4 regions of the Streptomyces sp. AMJ-169 genome follow, and region 4 is predicted to be linked to each of the others. Evidence: riboswitches for the same ligand, from Rfam matches in the RefSeq annotation. Region 4 holds a riboswitch; each other region holds the start of a gene.

The links. Region 4 has a riboswitch for cyclic di-AMP ahead of ACYUD3_RS15705 (C40 family peptidase). Riboswitches for the same ligand answer to the same signal wherever they lie in the genome.
Region 1: it holds a riboswitch for cyclic di-AMP, as region 4 does, so the genes downstream of both, ACYUD3_RS00610 (M23 family metallopeptidase) here and ACYUD3_RS15705 (C40 family peptidase) in region 4, are expected to answer to the same signal.
Region 2: it holds a riboswitch for cyclic di-AMP, as region 4 does, so the genes downstream of both, ACYUD3_RS31150 (transglycosylase SLT domain-containing protein) here and ACYUD3_RS15705 (C40 family peptidase) in region 4, are expected to answer to the same signal.
Region 3: it holds a riboswitch for cyclic di-AMP, as region 4 does, so the genes downstream of both, ACYUD3_RS03925 (M23 family metallopeptidase) here and ACYUD3_RS15705 (C40 family peptidase) in region 4, are expected to answer to the same signal.

What each region holds. Positions count from the first base shown of each region.
Region 1 covers NZ_JBVLTJ010000001.1:148,570-153,763, reverse strand. The annotation lists gene ACYUD3_RS00625 (bifunctional acetate--CoA ligase family protein/GNAT family N-acetyltransferase) at 1-1,003, opposite strand, end outside; gene ACYUD3_RS00620 (HPr family phosphocarrier protein) at 1,190-1,471, shown strand; gene ACYUD3_RS00615 (GntR family transcriptional regulator) at 1,733-2,419, opposite strand; gene ACYUD3_RS00610 (M23 family metallopeptidase) at 2,604-3,347, opposite strand; cyclic di-AMP (ydaO/yuaA leader) riboswitch at 3,362-3,517, opposite strand; gene ACYUD3_RS00605 (M16 family metallopeptidase) at 3,738-5,126, opposite strand; gene ACYUD3_RS00600 (M16 family metallopeptidase) at 5,123-5,194, opposite strand, start outside.
Region 2 covers NZ_JBVLTJ010000015.1:106,860-112,053, reverse strand. The annotation lists gene ACYUD3_RS31160 (LolA family protein) at 1-783, opposite strand, end outside; gene ACYUD3_RS31155 (polyprenyl synthetase family protein) at 1,015-2,025, opposite strand; cyclic di-AMP (ydaO/yuaA leader) riboswitch at 2,491-2,671, shown strand; gene ACYUD3_RS31150 (transglycosylase SLT domain-containing protein) at 2,675-3,136, shown strand; gene ACYUD3_RS31145 (HAD family hydrolase) at 3,178-4,002, opposite strand; gene ACYUD3_RS31140 (GNAT family N-acetyltransferase) at 4,264-5,194, shown strand, end outside.
Region 3 covers NZ_JBVLTJ010000001.1:952,470-957,663, reverse strand. The annotation lists gene ACYUD3_RS03935 (SGNH/GDSL hydrolase family protein) at 1-211, opposite strand, end outside; partial or broken gene ACYUD3_RS03930 (DUF6250 domain-containing protein) at 361-990, opposite strand; gene ACYUD3_RS03925 (M23 family metallopeptidase) at 1,318-2,313, opposite strand; cyclic di-AMP (ydaO/yuaA leader) riboswitch at 2,318-2,484, opposite strand; gene ACYUD3_RS03920 (alpha-galactosidase) at 2,790-4,862, opposite strand; gene ACYUD3_RS03915 (tyrosine-protein phosphatase) at 5,123-5,194, shown strand, end outside.
Region 4 covers NZ_JBVLTJ010000005.1:538,204-543,397, reverse strand. The annotation lists gene ACYUD3_RS15715 (C40 family peptidase) at 43-1,113, opposite strand; gene ACYUD3_RS15710 (hypothetical protein) at 1,567-1,920, shown strand; gene ACYUD3_RS15705 (C40 family peptidase) at 2,102-3,157, opposite strand; cyclic di-AMP (ydaO/yuaA leader) riboswitch at 3,165-3,314, opposite strand; gene pcrA (DNA helicase PcrA) at 3,609-5,194, shown strand, end outside.

The DNA.
Region 1 (5,194 bases), on a different contig from region 4:
CGATGATGCGCATCCCGTACGCGCGCGCGTGGCGCACGAGTTCCCGCTGGCGCTCGCGCCCTTCGGGCCCGCTCTCGGCGTACCCGGCGGAGACGACGACCAGTCCCTGCACGCCGTGTTCGCCGCACTCGGTGACGGCCTCGGGGACGTCGTCGGCGGGGACGGCGACGACGGCGAGGTCGACGGGGCCCTCGATGTCGCGCACGGAGCGGTGGGCCGGGACGCCGTCGAGCTCCTTGAGGTCGTCGGGGAAGGCCTTGTTGACGGCGTGCAGGGCGCCCTGGAAGCCCGCGGCGCGCAGGTTGCCGAGGACGGCGCGGCCGACGCCTCCGGGGGCGCGTCCGGCGCCGATGACAGCGACGGAGCCGGGCGCGAGCAGGCGGCGCACGGAGCGGGCCTCGGCGCGCTGTTCGCGGGCGCGCTGGACGGCGAGGGAGCGTTCGGTGGGTTCGAGGCCGAACTCCAGGCGGACGACACCGTCCTCGAAGCTGCGCTTCTGGGTGTACCCGGCGTCCGTGAACACCTTGATCATCTTGCTGTTGGCGGGGAGCACCTCGGCGGCGAAGCGGCGGATGCCGCGCTCGCGGGCGACGGCCGCGATGTGCTCCAGGAGGGCGGAGGCGACGCCGCGGCCCTGGTGGGCGTCCTGGACGAGGAAGGCGACCTCGGCCTCGTCGGCGGGGGCCGAGGCGGGCATGCCGTCGGGGCCGATGCGGTCGTAGCGTACGGTTGCGATGAACTCTCCGCCGACGGTGGCGGCGAGTCCCACCCGGTCCACGAAGTCGTGGTGCGTGAAGCGGTGGACGTCCTTGGCCGACAGGCGCGGGTAGGGCGCGAAGAAGCGGTAGTACTTCGACTCGTCCGACACCTGCTCGTAGAAGCTGACCAGGCGGGTCGCGTCGTCGACGGTGATGGGCCGTACGCGCGCGGTGCCGCCGTCGCGCAGCACCACGTCGGCTTCCCAGTGGGCGGGGTACTCGTGCCGCTCCTCGGCGCTTCGCATGGGGCCCAGCGTACGGCTCGCGTCCGACAACGGCGCGAGGCAGTCTGGGGAAGGACGTCACACGGTGGAGCCGGTCCGAGGCCGCGGCCCGGCAGCCGTCCCGGAAGGGTCTGTCGATCCTCCGGGGACGTCTCACGTGTGGAAAAATGGTCTAGACAACCCTGAGACACTGAAGGGCAGCAACACATGGCTGAGCGCCGCGTCAACATCGGCTGGGCGGAGGGCCTTCACGCCCGCCCCGCCTCCCTCTTCGTCCGGGCCGCCACGGCCTCAGGCGTCCCGGTGACGATCGCCAAGGCGGGCGGCAACCCGGTCAACGCCGCCTCCATGCTGGCCGTCCTCGGCCTCGGCGCCCAGGGTGGCGAAGAGGTCGTCCTGGCCTCCGACGCCGAGGGCGCGGACGCGGCGCTGGACCGGCTGGCCAAGCTGGTCGCCGAGGGTCTTGAGGAGCTTCCCGAGACCGTGTGAGCCATCACCCGCGCGGGAGGCGTTCAGCCCGCGCGTGCGTGCGTGAAGCCGCGTCAGCCCGTCCGGGCGGCGCGGCTTCGCCGTTTCCCCGAGCTTCACGAAACCTCCCGGACCCTTTCCCGGATGATTTGCCCCGCAAAGGATTCGGAGTGCGCGGAAGCACACCGCAGGAGCGCACCCGATGAATTCACGGCGCGCACCGAAAAGGCCGACGGAAATACACCTCCGCCGAATATCTCTTCTTTGTATACGGCGCCCGTGTTAATGACGCAGGCCGGACATGTTTACGGCGTGTTGCGAAGTCCTCACACGGCCGTCGGCCCCGGGCAACCGCAGCCGGTGCGCGGCGGTCGAGCGCTCGGTGTGCAGCGCGGTGATCGCGCGGGCCCGCTCGGCGTCCCCGCGCGCGACGGCGTCCACGATCGCGCCGTGCTCCGCCCAGGCCTCCACGGGGCTCACGGGCGCCTCCACGGCGTACATCCAGGCGATCTTGTGGCGCAGCTGGGTCAGCGTCGCGGTCAGGGTGTGGCTGGCGCAGGCCTGGGCGAGCGTCTCGTGGAACCAGCCGCCCAGGGAGCGCAGATCCTCGCTGTTGCCCCTCCTGGCGCGCTCCTGGCCCAGCCGGACGAGCCCGCGCAGCACCTTCAGGTGGGCCTCCGTGCGCCGCTGGGCGGCCCGCGCGGCCCCGAGGGGCTCCAGGAGCAGCCGCATCTCCAGGAGGTCGGCGGCCTCCTGCTCGGTCGGCTCGGCCACGCACGCGCCCGCGTGGCGGCGGGTCACGACGAAGCCCTCGGCCTCCAGGGTGCGCAGCGCCTCGCGCACGGGGACGCGGCTGACGCCGTAGCGGCGGGCGAGGAGTTCCTCGGTGAGACGGCTGCCGCGCTCGTAGACACCCGCGACGATGTCGTCCCGGATGGCCGTGCACACCGAGTGCGCCGGAATACGCATGACCGACCTCCGCATTAACCCCGTGAAACGCCGTCCATTCGACGTCTGTTCCGTGACTCTATTGCAATCAGCGGGAATTTCCGATGGCGAGCCGGAATCCATGGATATTTTTTGGACAGCGGGCGCCCGAAACGCCGAAAGCCCCGGCCGGAAGGGCCGGGGCTGGACGGTTTCGCGCAGAACGTCAGACGGTGACGCCGTGGCCGCGCAAGTACGCGACCGGGTCGATGTCCGAGCCGTACTCGGGGCTCGTGCGGGCCTCGAAGTGCAGGTGCGGTCCGGTGACGTTGCCGGTGGCGCCCGAGAGGCCGATCCGCTGCCCCGGGGTGACGCTCTGGCCGACGGACACCGTGATCGACGACAGGTGGCCGTACTGGGTGTACGTGCCGTCGTTCATGCGCAGGACGATCTGGTTGCCGTAGGAGCCGCCCCAGCCGGCCTCGACGACCGTGCCGTAGCCCACCGCGTGGACGGTCGTCCCGGTCGCCGCGTGGAAGTCGATGCCGGTGTGGCTGCCGGACGACCACAGGGAGCTGCTCGCGCGGTAGCCGGTCGACACGTAGGAGCCGGTGACGGGGATGACGAAGGCGTTCAGGCGGGCGCGCTCGGCCTCGCGGGCGGCGCGGGCCTCGGCCTCGCGCGCGGCCTTCGCCTCGGCGGCGGCCCGCTGCCGCGCGGCCTCCTCCTGGGCGGCCTGCTTCTGCGCGGCGGCCTGGTCGTCGATCTGCTCGGCGACGTCGTCCCCGACGGTGACCACGGGGATCAGGCCGGTGTGTTCGAGGGAGGTGTCGGCGGCGAGGGCCGGGGAGGCCACGCTCGCCATGACGCCGCTGGTGGTGAGCGCCGCTATGCCCGCCGCGCGGGCGGTCGTGCGCTGCATCCGGCCGGGCCTGCGGTGCTTCCCGGTGGTGGCGCAGGTGAACGCCATAGGGTCGTGTTCGTCCTTTCCTTCCCTCTCGCCTACCGGGTTAGCTGACGGGTTCGGAGCAGGAAGGTCTCCTACGGGCTCCCCTTGGGAGGGCGCCCGATTCACCCCAGGGACGGTGGGTCCCCGGCTCCCCTGGCTCGCGCCGTAGGGGGACTCGGCGATCGCTGTCCGGTGCCGCGGCTGCGGCGCACTGCCTGACGAACAGCCCGGACGACGCTAGAGCGGGGCCCCTCGGTTCCCCAAGCGGACACCGGGATTTGTTAAACATGCCACAGGGCAGAGGGGCAGGGTTCACACCAATACGGACATCTGTAAAGGGAGCCGCCGTGCGGGAACGCGCGCGCGGGTGAACCCCCAAAGGCTCACCCACGCGCGCGTGCCCTCGTACGCCTACTCCGCCGGTACGACCTTCACCGGGCCGATGCCCAGGGCCTCGACCTCCTCGCGGATCTGGGCGGCGTCGCCCACGAGGACGGTCACCAGGCGGTCGACCGGGAAGGCGGCGACGGCCGCGGCGGTGGCCTCCACGGTGCCGGTGGCCGCCAGCTGGCGGTAGAGGGTCGCCTGGTAGTCGTCGGGCAGGTACTGCTCGACCTGGTCGGCGAGCGTGCCCGCGACGGCGGCGGCCGTCTCGTACTTCAGCGGGGCGACGCCGACGAGGTTCTGCACCGCGAAGTCCCGCTCGGCGTCGGTCAGTCCGCCCTCGGCCAGGGTGCGCAGCACGGTCCACAGGTCGCCCAGCGCGGGCCCGGTGTTCGGGGTGTCGACGGAGCCGCTGATGGCGAGCATGGACGCGCCCGAGCCGTCCGGGGCGGAGCGCATGACCTGCCCGAAGGCGCGCACCCCGTAGGTGTAGCCCTTCTCCTCCCGCAGGACGGCGTCCAGCCGGGAGGTGAGCGTGCCGCCCAGGCAGTACGTGCCGAGCACCTGGGCCGACCACACGCGGTCGTGCCGGTCGGGCCCGATCCGGCCGATCAGCAGCTGTGTCTGGACGGCTCCGGGGCGGTCGACGATGACGACGCGCCCGGTGTCGTCCGCGGTGACCGGCGGCACGGGGCGGGGCTCGCCCGGGGTGCCCGTCCAGGCGCCCAGGGTCTCGCCGAGCAGCGCCGCGAGGTCGATGCCGGTCAGGTCGCCGACGACGACCGCGGTGGCCGTCGAGGGGCGCACGTGCCGGTCGTAGAAGGCGCGTACGGCCGCCGCGTCGATCTTGGCGACGGTCTCCTCGGTGCCCTGGCGCGGGCGCGACATGCGCGAGCCGGCCGGGAACAGCTCCTTGGAGAGCTCCTTGGCGGCGCGCCGGGAGGGGTTGGCGAGCTCGTGCGGGATCTCGTCGAGCCGGTTGCCCACGAGCCGCTCGATCTCGCCGGCCTCGAACGCGGGCGCGCGCAGGGCGTCGGCGAGCAGGCCGAGGCCCTTGGCGAGCCGGGAGGCGGGGACCTCCAGGCTGAGCCGGACCCCGGGGTGGTCGGCGTGCGCGTCGAGGGTGGCGCCCGCGCGCTCCAGCTCGGCGGCGAACTCCTCGGCGGAGTGCCGGTCGGTGCCCTCGGAGAAGGCGCGCGCCATGATCGTGGCGACACCGTCCAGACCGGCCGGCTCGGCGTCCAAAGGCGCGTCCAGGAGGATCTCCACGGCGACGACCTGCTGGCCGGGGCGGTGGCAGTGCAGGACCGTCAGGCCGTTGTCCAGCGCGGCGCGTCCGGGGGCGGGGAACGCCCAGGGCCTGGCCTCGCCGGCCTGCGGCTGGGGGTGGAAGTCCATGGTGGCCGTCTCGCTCACTTGGCCGCCTCCTCGTTCTCGTCGGTGGCGCCGCCGGCCGTCACGGTCGCCTCGGCCTCGGGGTCTTC
Region 2 (5,194 bases), on a different contig from region 4:
CGCGCCGCCGCTCTTCGGGGTGAGCGTGAACTTCAGCGGCAGGCCCGTCTTGGCGTCGACGGCGATGCTGATCGCGCCGACCGTCGTACCGGACTGCTTGGGCTTGACGAGGAGCTTGTAGGCGTCGCGGCCGGCGACCTGGGCGGTGCCGTCGACCGTCACGGACGTCGTGTCGTCGACGGACTTCAGGGTCTCGTCGGCGAGGTCCTTCGGGGTCGTCGGGACGGGCTCCTTGGCGTCGGCGCCCTCGGGGGACGTCGCGTGGTAGACCTCGTTGGACTTGCTGTCGTAGCCCCAGACGTCCTTGCCGTTGTGGACGAGGCTGTACTCGGCGGCGTTCTCCAGCAGGGAGAGCTTCTGCTTCTCGGGGCCGTCGGCCGCGACGCGCAGGGTGTGGGTGCCGGAGGCGAGTTCGGTGAGCTTCGCCTTGGGGTCGGCCGAGGAGCCGTCGCCGGAGGACTGGGTCGCGCTGGAGAGAAGGCTGCTCTCCAGGCCGCCGAGGTCGGGCAGGCCCAGGTCGGTCGTGATCTTCACGGTGCCGGACAGCTGCTGCACGTCCGACTTGGCGATCTTGTCGAGGAGCTGCTGGGCGGTGATCTTCGGCAGGCTCGGGTCGCCGGAGTCGGCGAGCGCGGGGACGAGGCCGATGGTCGCCGCGGCCACCCCTACGACCGTGACCGGGACGACGTACCGCACGGCCGTCCTGCGCCGCCGGGCCCGCGCCTCGTCGGCCTCGGCCATGGCCTCCGGGGTGGTGCTGTCGTCGGATGCGTACGGTGACATATGTGCCTTACCTCCGTCTTCGGCGGCGGGCCGGGCGGGCCGTCGTACGGCTGCCCTTGACCGCCATTCTCACCCGAACCGGTGAGCCGTGGTCGTTCGTCCGTACCTCCATGACACCAAACGGGACTGACAATCGCGTCAGCCCGCAGAGTCAACTCCTCGTACTCCTGCGGTATGACAAACCCCCTGGACACCTCTCGTGTCCCTTAGGGGATCAGGGTCCCTAGGGGATCAGCCCGCCCTGTGCACCACCGCGTCGCACAGCTCCACCAGCGCCGTCTTCGCGTCGCACTCCGGCAGCGGGGACAGGGCGGCGCGGGCCTCCTCCGCGTAGCGGATGGTGTCGCGGCGGGCCTGTTCCAGGGCGGGGTGGGCGCGCAGGGCGGTCAGGGCCTCGGCGTGGCGGGCGTCGTCGGTGAGGTCGGAGGCGAGGAGTTCGCACAGGGCGACGTCCTCGGGGCGGCCGTCGCGGGCGGCCATCTCGCGCAGCCGCAGCACGGGGAGGGTCGCGATGCCCTCGCGCAGGTCGGTGCCGGGGGTCTTGCCGGACTCGTGGGAGTCGGAGGCGACGTCGAGGAAGTCGTCGGCGAGCTGGAAGGCGACGCCGAGGCGCTCGCCGTACTGCGTGAGGATGTCCACGACCGTCTCGTCGGCGCCCGAGGTCATCGCGCCGAAGCGGCAGGAGACGGCGACCAGGGAGCCGGTCTTGCCGGCGAGGACGTCCAGGTAGTGCTCGACCGGGTCGCGGCCGTCGGTCGGGCCCGCGGTCTCCAGGATCTGGCCGGTGACCAGCCGCTCGAACGCCTCGGCCTGGATGCGGATGATCTCGGGGCCGAGGCCGGCGAGGATCTGGGAGGCGCGGGCGAACAGGAAGTCACCCGTGAGGACGGCGACGGAGTTGCCCCAGCGGGTGTTGGCGCTGGCGACACCGCGCCGGACGTCGGCCTCGTCCATGACGTCGTCGTGGTACAGGGTCGCCAGGTGGGTCAGCTCGACGCCGACGGCGGACGGCACGACACCGGGGGCGTAAGGGTCGCCGAACTGGGCGGTGAGCATGACGAGGAGGGGTCGGAAGCGTTTCCCGCCGGCGCGTACGAGGTGCTGCGCGGCCTCGGTGATGAACGGGACCTCGCTCTTGGTGGCCTCCAGGAGGCCCCCCTCGACGGCTGCCATCCCGGCCTGGACATCGGCTTCCAGAGCCTGGTCCCGCACGCTCAGCCCGAACGGCCCGACGACGGTCACGAGGGATCTCCTGTCTGCTGTTGCCCACTGACTGCTGTTGACGATTACACGGTTTGTCGACAGGTCGCTGCCATCACCCGAGTCAGCGTATCCGGTCAGGTTTCGATCACCGATAGCCCCCACGGTTACAGCCCGGCCCCTATCGGATCACGACCGCTATGTTTCTGATCGTTCGATACGACATGTAATGGTCCGACATATTCAGCATCTGTCCATTTTGCCGTAATTGCCGTTTCGTGAATTGGGTCACGGGGCCCCGCCGGCCACCGCGGCCTCGGCATTCCCTCTTCCCCCTGTCGTCACTTGCCAGTTGACGCTTCCCGGACGCAAACGATCAAGTCGCCCATAAACCCCTTAGCGCTCCCAATAGGGACCAGAGGTGAATCCGGCACTTGTTCCAGGCAGTCGCTCTCGCATACGTTCCCGGCCAAGTCGGACGGACGCCTAATCCTGCCGCCGTCCCGGCTCTTCCCATCGACGAAACCACTCGCGCACGGCAGGAGCGGGGGACCCAGGCAGTACGCCGTCCCGGAGCACCCCTCCGGGCCGGCTCGGGGTGAAGCCGTACCGCCTTCCCGGCGGACCGGCCGGGCACCTCCCCGCCCGAACCCGACAGCTCACCTCGCAGGCGCCGGAGAGGAACACACTCATGTCCGCATTCCGTCCCCACCGCCTCGCCCGCACCCTCGCCGTCGCCGCCACCGGCGCCGCCGTGCTCGCCCTCCCGCTGATCGGCGCGACCACCGCGTCCGCGGCCGTCAAGACCGCCTCGACGACCCCCGCCGGGTACCCCAACACCCTCGACGGCTGGATCCGCGAATCCCTCGCGATCATGTCCCAGAAGGGCATCCCGGGCAGCTACAACGGCATCTACCGCAACATCATCCGCGAGTCCTCCGGCAACCCCTGGGCCATCAACAACTGGGACTCCAACGCCGCCAAGGGCACCCCGTCCAAGGGCCTGCTCCAGGTCATCGACCCGACCTTCCAGGCGTACCACGTGTCCGGCACGGCCTACGACCCCTACGACCCGGTCGCGAACATCACCGCCGCGTGCAACTACGCGGCGGCGGTGTACGGGTCGATCGACAACGTGTACGGGGCTTACTGAGGCGCCCCGTACGGGGCTCGCCCGGTCCACTTGAGCTCCCCCTACGGGAACAGCCGCTCCAGCACCACGGCCACCCCGTCGTCCTCGTTGGACAGGGTCACCTCGTCCGCCGCCGCCTTCAGCTCGGGGTGGGCGTTGGCCATGGCGACGCCGTGGGCGGACCACTCGAACATCGGGATGTCGTTGGGCATGTCCCCGAAGGCCACCGTGGCCTCGGGGGCCAGGCCCAGCCGGTCGGCGGCCAGGGCGAGGCCCGTCGCCTTGGTGACGCCGGGCGGCTGGAGCTCCACCGTCCCCGGGCCCGACATCGTCACCGTGGCCAGCGAGCCGACCGCCGCGCGGGCGATCGCCGCCAACTCGTCGTCCGTGAGCGTCGGGTGGCGCAGCAGGACCTTGCTGATCGGCTCGCACCACAGGTCGGCGCGGTGGCCCACGCGCAGGGCCGGCAGGGTCGGGTGGGGCATCCGGTAGCCCGGCTCGATCAGGGTCAGCCCCTCGACGCCGTCCTGGTCGACGGCCGCGTACACCTGGCCGACCTCCGCCTCGATCTTGCCGAGCGCGGTCTCCGCCAGGTCCCGGTCCAAGGTCACCGACCACAGCAGGCGGCCGGCGCCGATGTCGTACACCTGGGCGCCCTGGCCGCACACCGCGAGGCCTCTGCCGCGCAGGACGTCCAGGAGGGGGCGGACCCGGGGGGCGGGGCGGCCGGTCACCACCAGGTGCCGCGCGCCGGCCTCGACGACCCGCTGGAGGGCGTCCAGCGAGCGGTCGGAGAAGGTGTCGTCGGCGCGCAGCAGTGTGCCGTCCAGGTCGGTGGCGACGAGGTCGTACGCGCGCGCGGCGGAAGCGGTGGTGGGTGCGGCCATGATCAGAGAATACGGACCCGGGCGGGCCGCCGAGGGCCAACTGGCGGTCTCGCACACGGCCGTTCGAGCGCCGGCCGGCCCTCCCCCGCCGCCCGTTCGAGCGCCCGCCGAAGCTCGCGCGGCGGTTGTTCGAACGTCCCCGTCTCAGGGCGTCTGCGAAGACTGCACCGGTTGGCAACAACATGCGGCGCTATCTACCGCGCCGGGGGCGGGAGGGGTACCGTCCAGGTTGTCCAGGGGGGACTTGATCGGGGGGTCAGGTTGAGCAGTGGGCGTACGCGCGTGCTGGGCACGCACGAGCTGGGCGAGGGGGAGCGGGAGCGGTGGCGGGCGCTGCGCGCCATGTCGGCGGCGCCCCGGAACCCGTTCATGGAACCGGAGTTCGCGGACGCCGTGGGGCGCGTGAAGGCGCGCGCCCGGGTCGCGGTGGTGTACGAGGGGCGTGAACCGGTCGGTTTCCTGCCGCACGAGCGCGGGGCGCTCGGCCGGGGGCAGGCGCTCGCGTACGGCGTGTCCGACGCGCAGGGAGCCGTCCTCACACCCGGACTCGGCCTGGAACCGGGCGAGTTGATGCGGGCCTGCGGCCTGTCGAGCTTCGCCTTCGACAACCTGGAGGCGGAACAGGCCCTGTTCGTCCCGCACGCCGCCGCCGAGTACCCGTCGTACGTCATCGACGTCGAGAAGGGCTACGACACCTACGAGTCCGTCCTGCGCGGGCAGTCGCCGAAGTTCCTGCGCACGACGCTCGCCAAGGAGCGCAAACTCGGGCGCCAGGCGGGCGAGTTGAGGTTCGTCTTCGACGAGCGCGACCCCGCCGCGCTGCGCACCCTGATGGCCTGGAAGTCCGCCCAGTACCGGCGCACGGGCCGGCGCGACCGCTTCGCGCAGGAGTGGATCACCCGACTGGTGGGGCTCCTGGCCGAGACGCGCGCCCCCGAGTGCACGGGCACGCTCTCCGTCCTCTACGCCGGCGCGCGCCCCCTCGCGGCCCACTTCGGCCTGCGCTCCTCGACCGTCCTGGCCTGCTGGTTCCCTTCCTACGACACCGAGTTCGCGAAGTTCTCGCCGGGTCTCGTGCTGCATCTGCGGATGGCCGAGGCCGCCGCCGCCGAGGGGATCAGGACGCTGGATCTCGGGCGGGGGGCCGCCGAGTACAAGGACGCGCTGCGGACGGGCGAGATCCCGGTGTACG
Region 3 (5,194 bases), on a different contig from region 4:
CCGCGACGGCCTGGGGAAGCTGGTCGGAGACGACCTGGTCGAGGAGTTTCCCGCGCACCGCGAGGTTGGTGTAGTCGAAGTCGCCCTCGGCCCGCCGGTCGGCGAGGAGCACGGCGAACCGGTCGGCCCAGCCGACGAACGCCCCGTCGGGTCCGGGGTCGCCGACGCCCTCGGTGAAACTGTCCCCGAGCGCCACGTACGACCCGATCATCACTGTTCCGCTGTCATTCTTCGAATCGTCTGCCACAACATCCCATGATTCACCCGGCGATGTGACCTACGCGACCGTAGGAAGGGGTTGACGGGCGGTGAGATAAGCCACTCTTAAAGACTTTGCCAATCCGGGAATAAGCGGGGGGCTCAGCCGCGTCGGTGCTCCAGGGCATGGACCCTGAACTCCGCGAACCGGAAGTGGCTCCAGGTCGTCCGGAAGGCGAAGTGCCCGCCCGTGTACGGCTCGGGGTCCCGGTGGTCGAAGACCAGCCGCCCGTTGTTCCACCACTGCACCAGCGACCCGGCGGAGACGATCCGCACCCGGTTCGGCTCGTTCGCCGTCAGCAGGGGTTCGGTGTAGTCGCAGACGAGCGGCCGTACGCCCGCCTCCCCGACGTAACGGCGCAGCCGGGTCGTGGTGTTGTAGTTGGCACCGTAGCCCGAGCAGTAGGTCGTCGTCCGGGGAGCGGACGTCGGTCGCGTTCCAGAAGTTGTCGAGATCGGGGTCGCGGTGTACCCGATGGCGTACGGACCTTCCAGCCGCCACCGATACCAGAGGGTGGCTCCGGCGGGCACACCGACGTCCAGGACACCTCGGGCGGCGGCGACTGTGCCACCGTTCTCCAACTCGACGGCCCATTGGGAGAGGCCGTGACGGAAGTCGTCGTGTGCGAGGGGGTGGGGGCGGTGGGGGGTTCGGGTGACGTGATCAACTCCGGCGACTCCGGTATCACCGACTCCGGCTGCGGCGGCTTGGGTTGCACCGGCTCCGGTCGCGACGGCTTGGGCAGCGCTGGACCCAGCTTTGGCAACTTCGGCAGCGCCGGCCTCAGTCGCGGCAGCTTCGGCGGCGCAACCGGAGTCGGCTCAGCCGGAGCCCTCACACCCCCGCGCACCCTGGAAACCTCGCGCACCCCCGACCCCCGCATCCCGCATCCCGCATCCCGCATCCCGCACACCCTGCCCCCTCGCACCCCACATATCCCGCAGCCCCATCCCTCCCCCACCCCCGCAAACCCCCGCAAACCCTGAAAGGCCGGCCCCGGGGATCCGGTTCCGGCCTCGCGGAGGCACGTCAGACAAACGGCCTAGCAGCCGCAGGCATCACCCCACGGAGACGCCATGCGAGCGAAGGTAAGCAACCGGATCGACATCCGAGCCATAGTCAGGAGTCGTCCGTATCTCGAAGTGCAGATGCGGCCCCGTCACATTCCCCGTGGAGCCGGAGTAACCGATCTGCTGCCCCTCGGAAACGCTCTGCCCGGCGGAGACGGATATCTGGGAGAGGTGGGCGTACTGCGCGTAGTACCCGTCGGCGAGCTTGATGACGACCTGATTGCCGTACGCCCCGCCCCAGCCGGCGGAGACGACCGTCCCGGCGCCGACGGCCTTGAGATTGGTCCCGGTCGGGACGACGAAGTCGACGCCCGTGTGATACCCGCTGGCCCACATGCTGCCGGAGACCCGGTACCCGGTACCGATGACCGCACCGGTGACCGGAAGCGTGAACCCGGAGGCCGAACTCCCCGAACTCTCCGACGCCGGCTCGGTCTTCGAGGTATTCGAGCTCTTCAAGAAGGACGAACTCCCGGAGGAGGACTTCGAGGAACCGGAAGACGCCGACCCTGAAGAGGAGCTGGACGACGAAGAGGCGCCGGACGACGAGGACGAACCGGAACCGGTCGTCCCGGAGGTGCCGGTCGCCCGCGCCCCGAGCGTCAGCTTGAGCCCAGGATGGATCAGCGACGGATCGGACCCCACGGCGTCACGATTGTCGTCGTAGATCCGCTGCCACCCCCCACTGACACTCTGCTCCTCCGCGATCTTCGAGAGATAGTCGCCGGAGCGGACGGTGTACACGGCGGAAGTGCTCTTGCGGCTGCTCACCGGCGCGGCCTGAACGGCGCTCTCCGACACGGAGGCCGTGAGAGAGGCGGCGGACACGGCGGGGGAGCTCGCGGTCGAGGAAGTCGTCTGGGCGTGCGCCCCGGTGGCCCCCATCAGCGGAAGGGCGAGCGCGGCCCCGCCGGTTCCGGCGACGGCTAGCGAACGGGAGAAGCGCGGGGTCTTCGGGCGGCGGTGCTTACCCTTGCCGGGCATGGCGAATTCCTCTCCGTCGCCTGCGAGGTGAGCTGTCGGGTGCGGGCTGGAGCTGCCCGGCCGCGCGGTTGTCGCGGCTTTACCCCGAGCCGTCTCCGGTGGCGTCCGGATCCGGCGGTACTGCCTGTGGGTCCCCCGCTCCTGCCGTTTCACGGGTGGCGTGTTCGGTCTCCGGACAGCGGCAGGATTGGGCGTCCGCCCGGATTGATGGCGAACGTAAGCGACCGGGACGCACGGGGACAAGCGAAAGTCGCCCACGAATCGCTTTCCTGTCGATTCGCCGTGTGTTCCCGGCCCCGCCCGAACCGCGCCGAAAACCCCGCCCTGGCCCCAATTCCCCAAGGAAAACAGCGTGATTACGTGCACATGACGCGCGCCGCAGGGCCAGGAATATGACCCTGCTCACGCCACCGATTCACAGCTGCCTTTATTCCGGATCGAGTTGCACTGAAGCATTTCGAAACCGGACAGACCCCTCAGACTCGACGAAGCCGGAGAACAGCCGCATCAAGGTCCCCACGCAGCCCGGTCCGCAACCCGTGATGCAACAGCACCGCCCCCCGGTGGATTTCCCCCGTTTCAAGGCATTCGTACAACGCCCCGGCATCAAGCCCGCGCAGCCGCACCGCCGGGACGGTCTCCCCGTAGTGCTGGGCCTGGAGCCAGGCGAGGACGACGGTGTCGTCGCCGCGGACGTACTGCACGGCGCTGAGCCCGCCCTCGGGGGCCTTGAGCCGGTACAGGTCGCCCTGCTGGACGACGGGCCGGATCTCCTTGTACAGCGCGACCCACTCGCGCGCCTCGGCCAGCTCCGCGCCGGTCCACTCGGAGAGGTCGCCGCCGACGCCGAGGACCCCGGCGAAGGAGCTGATGAAGCGGAACTTCAGCGAGCTGACCCGGTGGTTGAGCTGGACGTTGGGGCTGTCGGTGACCCAGGCCGCCATGACCCGCGCGGGGTGGATCTGGCTGAAGCCGTGCTGGATGGCGAGCCGGTCCAGCGGGTCGGTGTTGTCGGAGGTCCACACCTGGTCGGTGCGGCTGAGGATGCCGAGGTCGATCCGGCCGCCGCCGCCCGAGCAGGACTCGAAGGCGACCCCGGGGTGGGCGGCGCGCAGCCGGTCGAGGAGCGAGTACAGCGCGCGCACGTGGTCGACCCACAGGCGCTGCGGATAGGCGTCGTCGGGCCAGCCGGCGTCGGTGAAGCAGCGGTTGAAGTCCCACTTGACGTAGTCGATGGGCGCGCTGGACAGCAGGGTGTCCAGCCGCTCCCACAGGTACTCCTGGACGTCCTCGCGCGCGAGGTTGAGCATCAGCTGGTTGCGGAACTCGGTGCGCCCGCGGCCGGGCTGGAACTGCACCCAGTCGGGGTGCGCGCGGTAGAGGTCGCTGTCGGGGTTGACCATCTCCGGCTCGACCCAGATGCCGAACTGCATGCCCAGGCCGTGCACTTGGTCGGCGAGGGGCTTGAGGCCCTGGGGGAAGCGGTCCGGGTTGGGCGTCCAGTCGCCGAGACCCGCGCGGTCGCTGGTGCGGGCGCCGAACCAGCCGTCGTCGACGACGAACAGCTCCACGCCCATCTCGGCGGCCCGCCGGGCGAGGACGAGCTGCTCCTCCTCGGAGATGTCGAAGGTGGTCGCCTCCCAGGAGTTGAACAGCACCGGGCGGTCCTGCGCGGCGTCCGGGATCACGTGCTCGCGCTGGTAGGCGTGCCAGGCGCGGCTGGCGCCGCCGAAGCCGCCGTCGGACCACAGGGCCGCGAGGACGGGCGTCGTGAAGGAGTCCCCGCGCGCGAGGAGCAGCAGCCCGGAGTCGTCGTGCCCGGCGCCGCCGGTGATCTGCACGCGCGCGTCGGGCAGCTGGGCGACGGCGATGCGCCAGGAGCCGGACCAGCCGAGGGCGGCGGTGAAGACCTCGCCGCGCTCCTCGGTCGCGTCGGTGTCGAGGGCGACCCACGGCAGATGCGGATGGCCGGTGTGCCCGCGCCGGCTGCCGATGACCTTCTCTCCGTAGGTGAGGGGCGCCCGTGTCAGCCGGGACTCGGCGGCCCAGCGGCCGTGCAGCTGCGACAGCCGCCATCCCTCGCGCTGCGGCAGCGTCAAGGTCGCGGAGTCGGCGCGCAGCAGCTCGAGGGGCTCGTCGGCGTCGTTGGCGAGGGTCGCCCAGCGCTCCACGACGTCACCGCGCATGCGGTAGTGCAGGGTGACCGTGAGCCCCCCGTCGCGGAAGCGCAGCCGCAGTTCGCCGTCGGCGGCGTCGGCGCTCTCGAAGGTCCACTCGGTGCCCCGGCGGCCGGGGACGCGGACCGAGAGGGCGGGGCGGGTGAAGCGGGGGCCGCCCTCCACCGGGTACTCCTCCCGCCCGTCCAGCGGGGACTCGAAGGACGAGCCGTGCGGCAGCGGGACCGCGGCCAGCGCCTCGGCGTCGGCGAGGGCGATCGCCGGACCCCAGTGCAGATGCAGCAGCTCGCCGCCCTCGGTGAGATGCAGGGCGTAACTGCTCGCCGGGCCCGAAAGGAGCCACGTACGCCCGTTCTCAGCGGTTTCCAGCATCAGACCCTCACACGATCGAAAATCATAAAAAACAGATACGAACAGACACGACCATTCGGAAAACATCATCAGGGTTCCCGGGGTCCTCGGGCAACGCCCTGTGGACAACTCTCGGCCTGTGGACAACTCCGGCACCCGTGCTCCCGGGCGCCCTGTGGACAACCTCTTCGCCGTCAGAGGTGTGCCGTATCGTCGAAGACGTGTCCCACCGGCCCATCCCTGAAGCCGCGGCGGTCGGGACCGACTGGGAGGGAGCCCCCGTGACGCAGCAGATCCCGTCGACCGAGCCCGAACTGGCAGGGGTACGCAATTTCCGTGATGTGGGCGGCCTG
Region 4 (5,194 bases):
GTTTCCGCGTCAGCGGAGGGGCGTTTCCGTGCCGGCGTCGGCTCACACCACCCGAGTCGCCCCCGCGAACGGCATCTGGTCGATGGGGGCCACCCGGACCGGGGCCGACGGGTTGGGGGCGTGGATCATCTGGCCGTTGCCGATGTAGAGGCCCACGTGGCTGATGCCGGAGTAGAAGAAGACCAGGTCCCCGGGACGGAGTTCGGAGCGGGAGACGCGTCGGCCGGCGTCGATCTGGGCGTAGGTCGTGCGGGGCAGGGAGACGCCGGCGGAGCGGTAGGCGGCCTGGATCAGGCCGGAGCAGTCGAAGGCGGAGGGACCGGTGGCGCCCCACACGTAGGGGCTGCCGAGCTTGGAGTAGGCGTACGAGATCGCCGCGGCAGCGAGGGAGTTGGGGGCTTCGGCGGCGGACCGGAGACCGGTGCGGGACGCCGTCCGTGAGGCGCGGGTCCCGCTCCCCGCACCCCCGCCGCCCGCTGTCTCCTCGCTCACCCGGGCGCGTTCCGCAGCCGTCAGCCGGGACAGCAGCTGCCGGGCCGTGGCCAGCTTCGAGGTGACCGTGCGCTGGTGTTCCCGCAGCTCCGCCTGCCGGGCGGTCAGCGAGGCGATCTCGACGCGGGCGGCGCCGCGCAGCCGCTCGACCTCGCCGAGGCGCTGCCGCACGAGCCGTACGGCCTCCGTCTGGCGGTCGCCGGCGCGCTCGGCGAGCGCGGCGTCCTCCAGGTACCGGTCGGGCGTGGCGGAGAGCGCGAGCTGTACGGACGGGTCGAGGCCGGCGCTGCGGTACTGGGCGGCGGCGATCGAACCCAGCGTGTCCCGCGCGGAGTTGAGGTCGGCCGTACGCCGGGCGGCCTCGTCGCGCAGGACCGTCAGCCGCTTCTCGGCGGTCCGCACCTGCTCGCGCGCGCCGTCGTACTGCTGGGTCGCCGTCTCGGCGTCCCGGTACAGCCGGTCCACCTCCGCCCTGACCTGGTCCGCCGTCGGCGCCGGGGCGGCCTGGCCGGTCCCGTCGAAGGCCGTCGCGCTCGCCGCGCCCGCGAGGGCGAGGGTCGCGGCGGTACGGACGGCGGGGCCGCCGAGCTGATGCCGGCGGGGTTTTCGGTGCGCTGCCACGTTGGACGTGCCTGTCCTTTCGTACGACCGCCTCGCGCGCCGCGGCGGCCCGTGGACCGGGGGAAGCGGGGCGGCGGGGGCGCGTCCGGCGGCGGTCCGCTCCGGGGAGAGACGGGCCGCCGCCGGACTTCCTCGGCGGTGGTGTCCGACTGCCGCCCCTTGGCCTGGGCGGCGGTGGGGAGCCGGGCACCTGGGGGAGGACGCTAGGCCTGTCGGTGACGACTCGGTAACGCGATGTGCGGAAGTGGCGTGAGTGGACTGCCCGGTGACCGTATGTGCGGACGAGTCCCTCTTTCGAAGACGACTTCGTGCGCTGCGTTGACCGAACCGGGGGTTCTGGTCCGTGAGGTGGGACAGAGTGCTACGGGCCGTACTCCTGGAGTCGTACGGGGCGCGTGTACCGGGTGGGGGCGGTGACAGACGCCCCATAGGGGGCTGATTAGGCTCCGCCTCATGGACGTACTCATCCATCTCTTCGTCGGCCTGCACATCATCGGGATCGCCGCGCTGCTCGGCGGTTTCCTCACCCAGATGAAGGCGATGGGCCAGGGCACCGCCCGCTTCGTGCCCGGGATGCTGCACGGCGCGGCGACGATGCTGGTCACCGGCGTGATCCTGGTGGGCCTCAACCAGGCCGACGACCACGCCGTCAACAACGTCAAGATCGGGCTCAAGCTGGCCCTGCTGATCGTGATCCTGGGGCTCGTCTACGTGAAACGGGACGACGAGACCGTCGAGAAGCCGCTCTTCGGCCTGGTCGGCGGGCTGACCGTCGCCAACATCTTCATCGCGGTGCTCTGGACGTGAGCCGCGCGTAGGGGCGCCTCACGGCTCCCTGGAGGGCCGCGACGGAGAGTCCGCGACCCGGGGCAGCCCAAGCGCCCTCCGCGCCCGCCAGAACCCCCCTGGAGCCGCTCTTCCGGGGAGCACCGGTCACCCCCGCAACCACCGGAGGTGACACGTGTCGTCGTCGGGCGTCCCGGTTCCCTCAGGACGGGCGGACGACGCTGTGGATCTCCGCCTTGCCGGCGAAGTCGATGGACTCCTCGCGGATGAGGGCGCCGGGGTGCGGGGCGTGGATCATCAGGCTGTCGCCGATGTAGAGGCCCACGTGGGTGATGTCGTCGTGGAAGAAGACCAGGTCACCCGGGCGGGCGTCGGGGAGGCGGATCGGGGTGCCCGCGGTGACCTGGGCGAAGGTCGTGCGGGGGAGGGAGACTCCGGCGGACGCCCAGGCCGCGCGGGTGAGGCCGGGGCTGTCGTACGAACCGGGGCCCGAGGCGCCCAGGACGACCGGCTTGCCCAGTTGCGCGCGGGCGAAGGCCAGGGCCATCTCCGCCTTCGCGGTGATCTCCGCCTTGGCCGTGACCGCGTCCGCGTTCTGCTGCTGGGGGGCCGCCTTCTGCATGCCGGCCGTGCGGAACGACAACAGGGCCTGCGCCTTGCTGAGCTTCCCCTGGACCGTCACCTTCGCGTTCTTGAGATCGCTCTCGGGGTCGGCGGCGGGTTCCTCCGCGCGCGCGGGTGTGCCGGTCCGCACGGGATCGTCCACGCGCGCGGGCGCCTCCAGATGCGCGGGTTCCTCCGCGCGCGCGGAGGCCTCGCCCCCCGGCGACTCCCCGAAGCCCCCCGCCGACTTCCCCAAACCCTCCGGCGGCTCCCTGAAGCCCTCCGACGGCGCCCCAGAGTCCCCCGCCGCCTCCCCGAAGTCCTCGCCCCCAATGCTCGGCGGATGCGTCGGCCGGGGCGGGAGGAGCGGTTCCGGAGGGGTGCCGTAGCGCGTCGCCGTGTCGAGGAACGTCTTGGCGCGCTTGGTCTCCTTCTCCTTGGCCGCGGTGTCCTTCTTGGTGCCCGTCTGGCTGTAGAAGGCGTCGAGCTTCTTCTCGATGTCCTCCAGGGTGGGTCTGCCGTCCGTGGCGGGGGCCGCTTCGGCCGTCTGGGAGAGCAGGGCCACCGAGGTGAGGGCCGCGGTGGCGAGTGCGGGCGTGCGTATGCCGGACGCAACGCTGCCCGTCCAGCGGGGCTTGCGGTGCTGCGACGCCAAGGAGGCGACTCCTTCCGTACTACCGCCTACCGGGTCAGCTGTCGGGTTCGGGCGCGGTCGTGCCCGCGGAAGGTTGCCCTACGGCCGTCTCCTGGTCGGGATCCGGCCGATTCACCCCAAGGTCTCGGTGGGTCCCCGGCTCCGGCTGCCTCGCGCACGGGGGCGGGCCGGACTCGGCGGAGGCCGCGCGGCCCGGCGACGTTCGCCGGTGGGGGACAGTGCGGCCTGAGCGGCACGGTAGCCAACTCGTGTGGCTTCTGTGAAGGTTGATGGCCGATATGCCCGATACGTTTTTGTGACGTCAAGGGAAGACGCGCTGGAGAGGGTGCCGGTTCCGGTCCTCCTGGAGTCGGTTTCGCGCCTCACCGGAGGCTGTCCCGCCCCTGTCGTACGCAGATCGTTTCCGGGATCGGGACCGGTTGTCAGTGGGGCCGCCTAGACTCGGAGAGCGATGAGCAGCCTCTTTGACGACAGCTTCCTGGCGGACCTCCAGGCCCCGCGCGGGCACGGCGAGGAACCCCCGCCCCCGCCCGAGGACGAGCACGCGCCGGAGCCGATTCCGGACGACCTGTTCGGCGGGAAATTCGACGCGCCGCCGGACCGGGACGCCTACTACCGCGACGGCGCCCCGCGCCCGGTGCTGGACGCGGCGGCGCTGGTGGACGGGCTGAACGAGAACCAGCGCGAGGCGGTCGTCCACGCCGGCTCGCCCCTGCTCATCGTCGCCGGCGCAGGGTCCGGCAAGACCCGTGTGCTCACGCACCGCATCGCCTACCTGCTCGCCGAGCGCAACGTGCACCCGGGCCAGATCCTCGCGATCACGTTCACGAACAAGGCCGCCGGCGAGATGAAGGAGCGCGTCGAGCAGCTCGTGGGCCCGCGCGCGAACGCGATGTGGGTCATGACGTTCCACAGCGCGTGCGTGCGCATCCTGCGCCGCGAGTCCAAGAAGCTCGGCTTCACGTCGTCGTTCTCGATCTACGACGCGGCCGACTCCAAGCGCCTGATGGCCCTGGTCTGCCGCGACCTGGACCTCGACCCCAAGCGCTTCCCGCCCAAGTCCTTCAGCGCCAAGATCAGCAACCTCAAGAACGAGCTGATCGACGAGGACGACTTCGCGGGCCAGGCCGCCGACAGCTTCGAGAAGACCCTCGCGCAGGCCTACGCGCTGTACCAGTCCCGGCTGCGCGAGGCCAACGCGCTGGACTTCGACGACCTGATCATGACGACGGTCAACCTCCTGCGCGCCTTCCCCGACGTCGCCGAGCACTACCGCCGCCGCTTCCGGCACGTCCTGGTCGACGAGTACCAGGACACCAACCACGCCCAGTACGCGCTCGTACGGGAACTCGTCGGCGGCGCCGACCGTTCACCGGACACGCCGCCCAGCGAGTACGACCTGCCGCCCGCCGAACTCTGCGTGGTGGGCGACGCCGACCAGTCCATCTACGCCTTCCGGGGCGCGACGATCCGCAACATCCTCCAGTTCGAGGAGGACTACGCGGACGCGACGACGATCCTGCTGGAGCAGAACTACCGCTCCACGCAGACGATCCTGACCGCCGCCAACGCGGTCATCGAGCGCAACGAGTCCCGCAGGCCCAAGAACCTGTGGACCAACGCGGGCGCCGGCGCCCGCATCACGGGCTACGTCGCCGACACGGAGCACGACGAGGCGCAGTTCGTCGCCGAGGAGATAGACCGCCTCACCGACGCGGGCGACGCCAAGTCCGGTGACGTGGCGGTCTTCTACCGCACCAACGCCCAGTCCCGTGTCTTCGAAGAGGTCTTCATCCGCGTCGGCCTGCCCTACAAGGTCGTCGGCGGCGTCCGCTTCTACGAGCGCAAGGAGGTCCGGGACGTCCTCGCCTACCTCAGGGTGCTCGCCAACCCCGAGGACACCGTCCCGCTGCGCCGCATCCTCAACGTCCCCAAGCGCGGCATCGGCGAGCGCGCCGAGGCCATGATCGACGCCCTCTCCCAGCGCGAGAAGATCAGCTTCCCGCAGGCCCTGCGCCGCGTCGACGAGGCGTACGG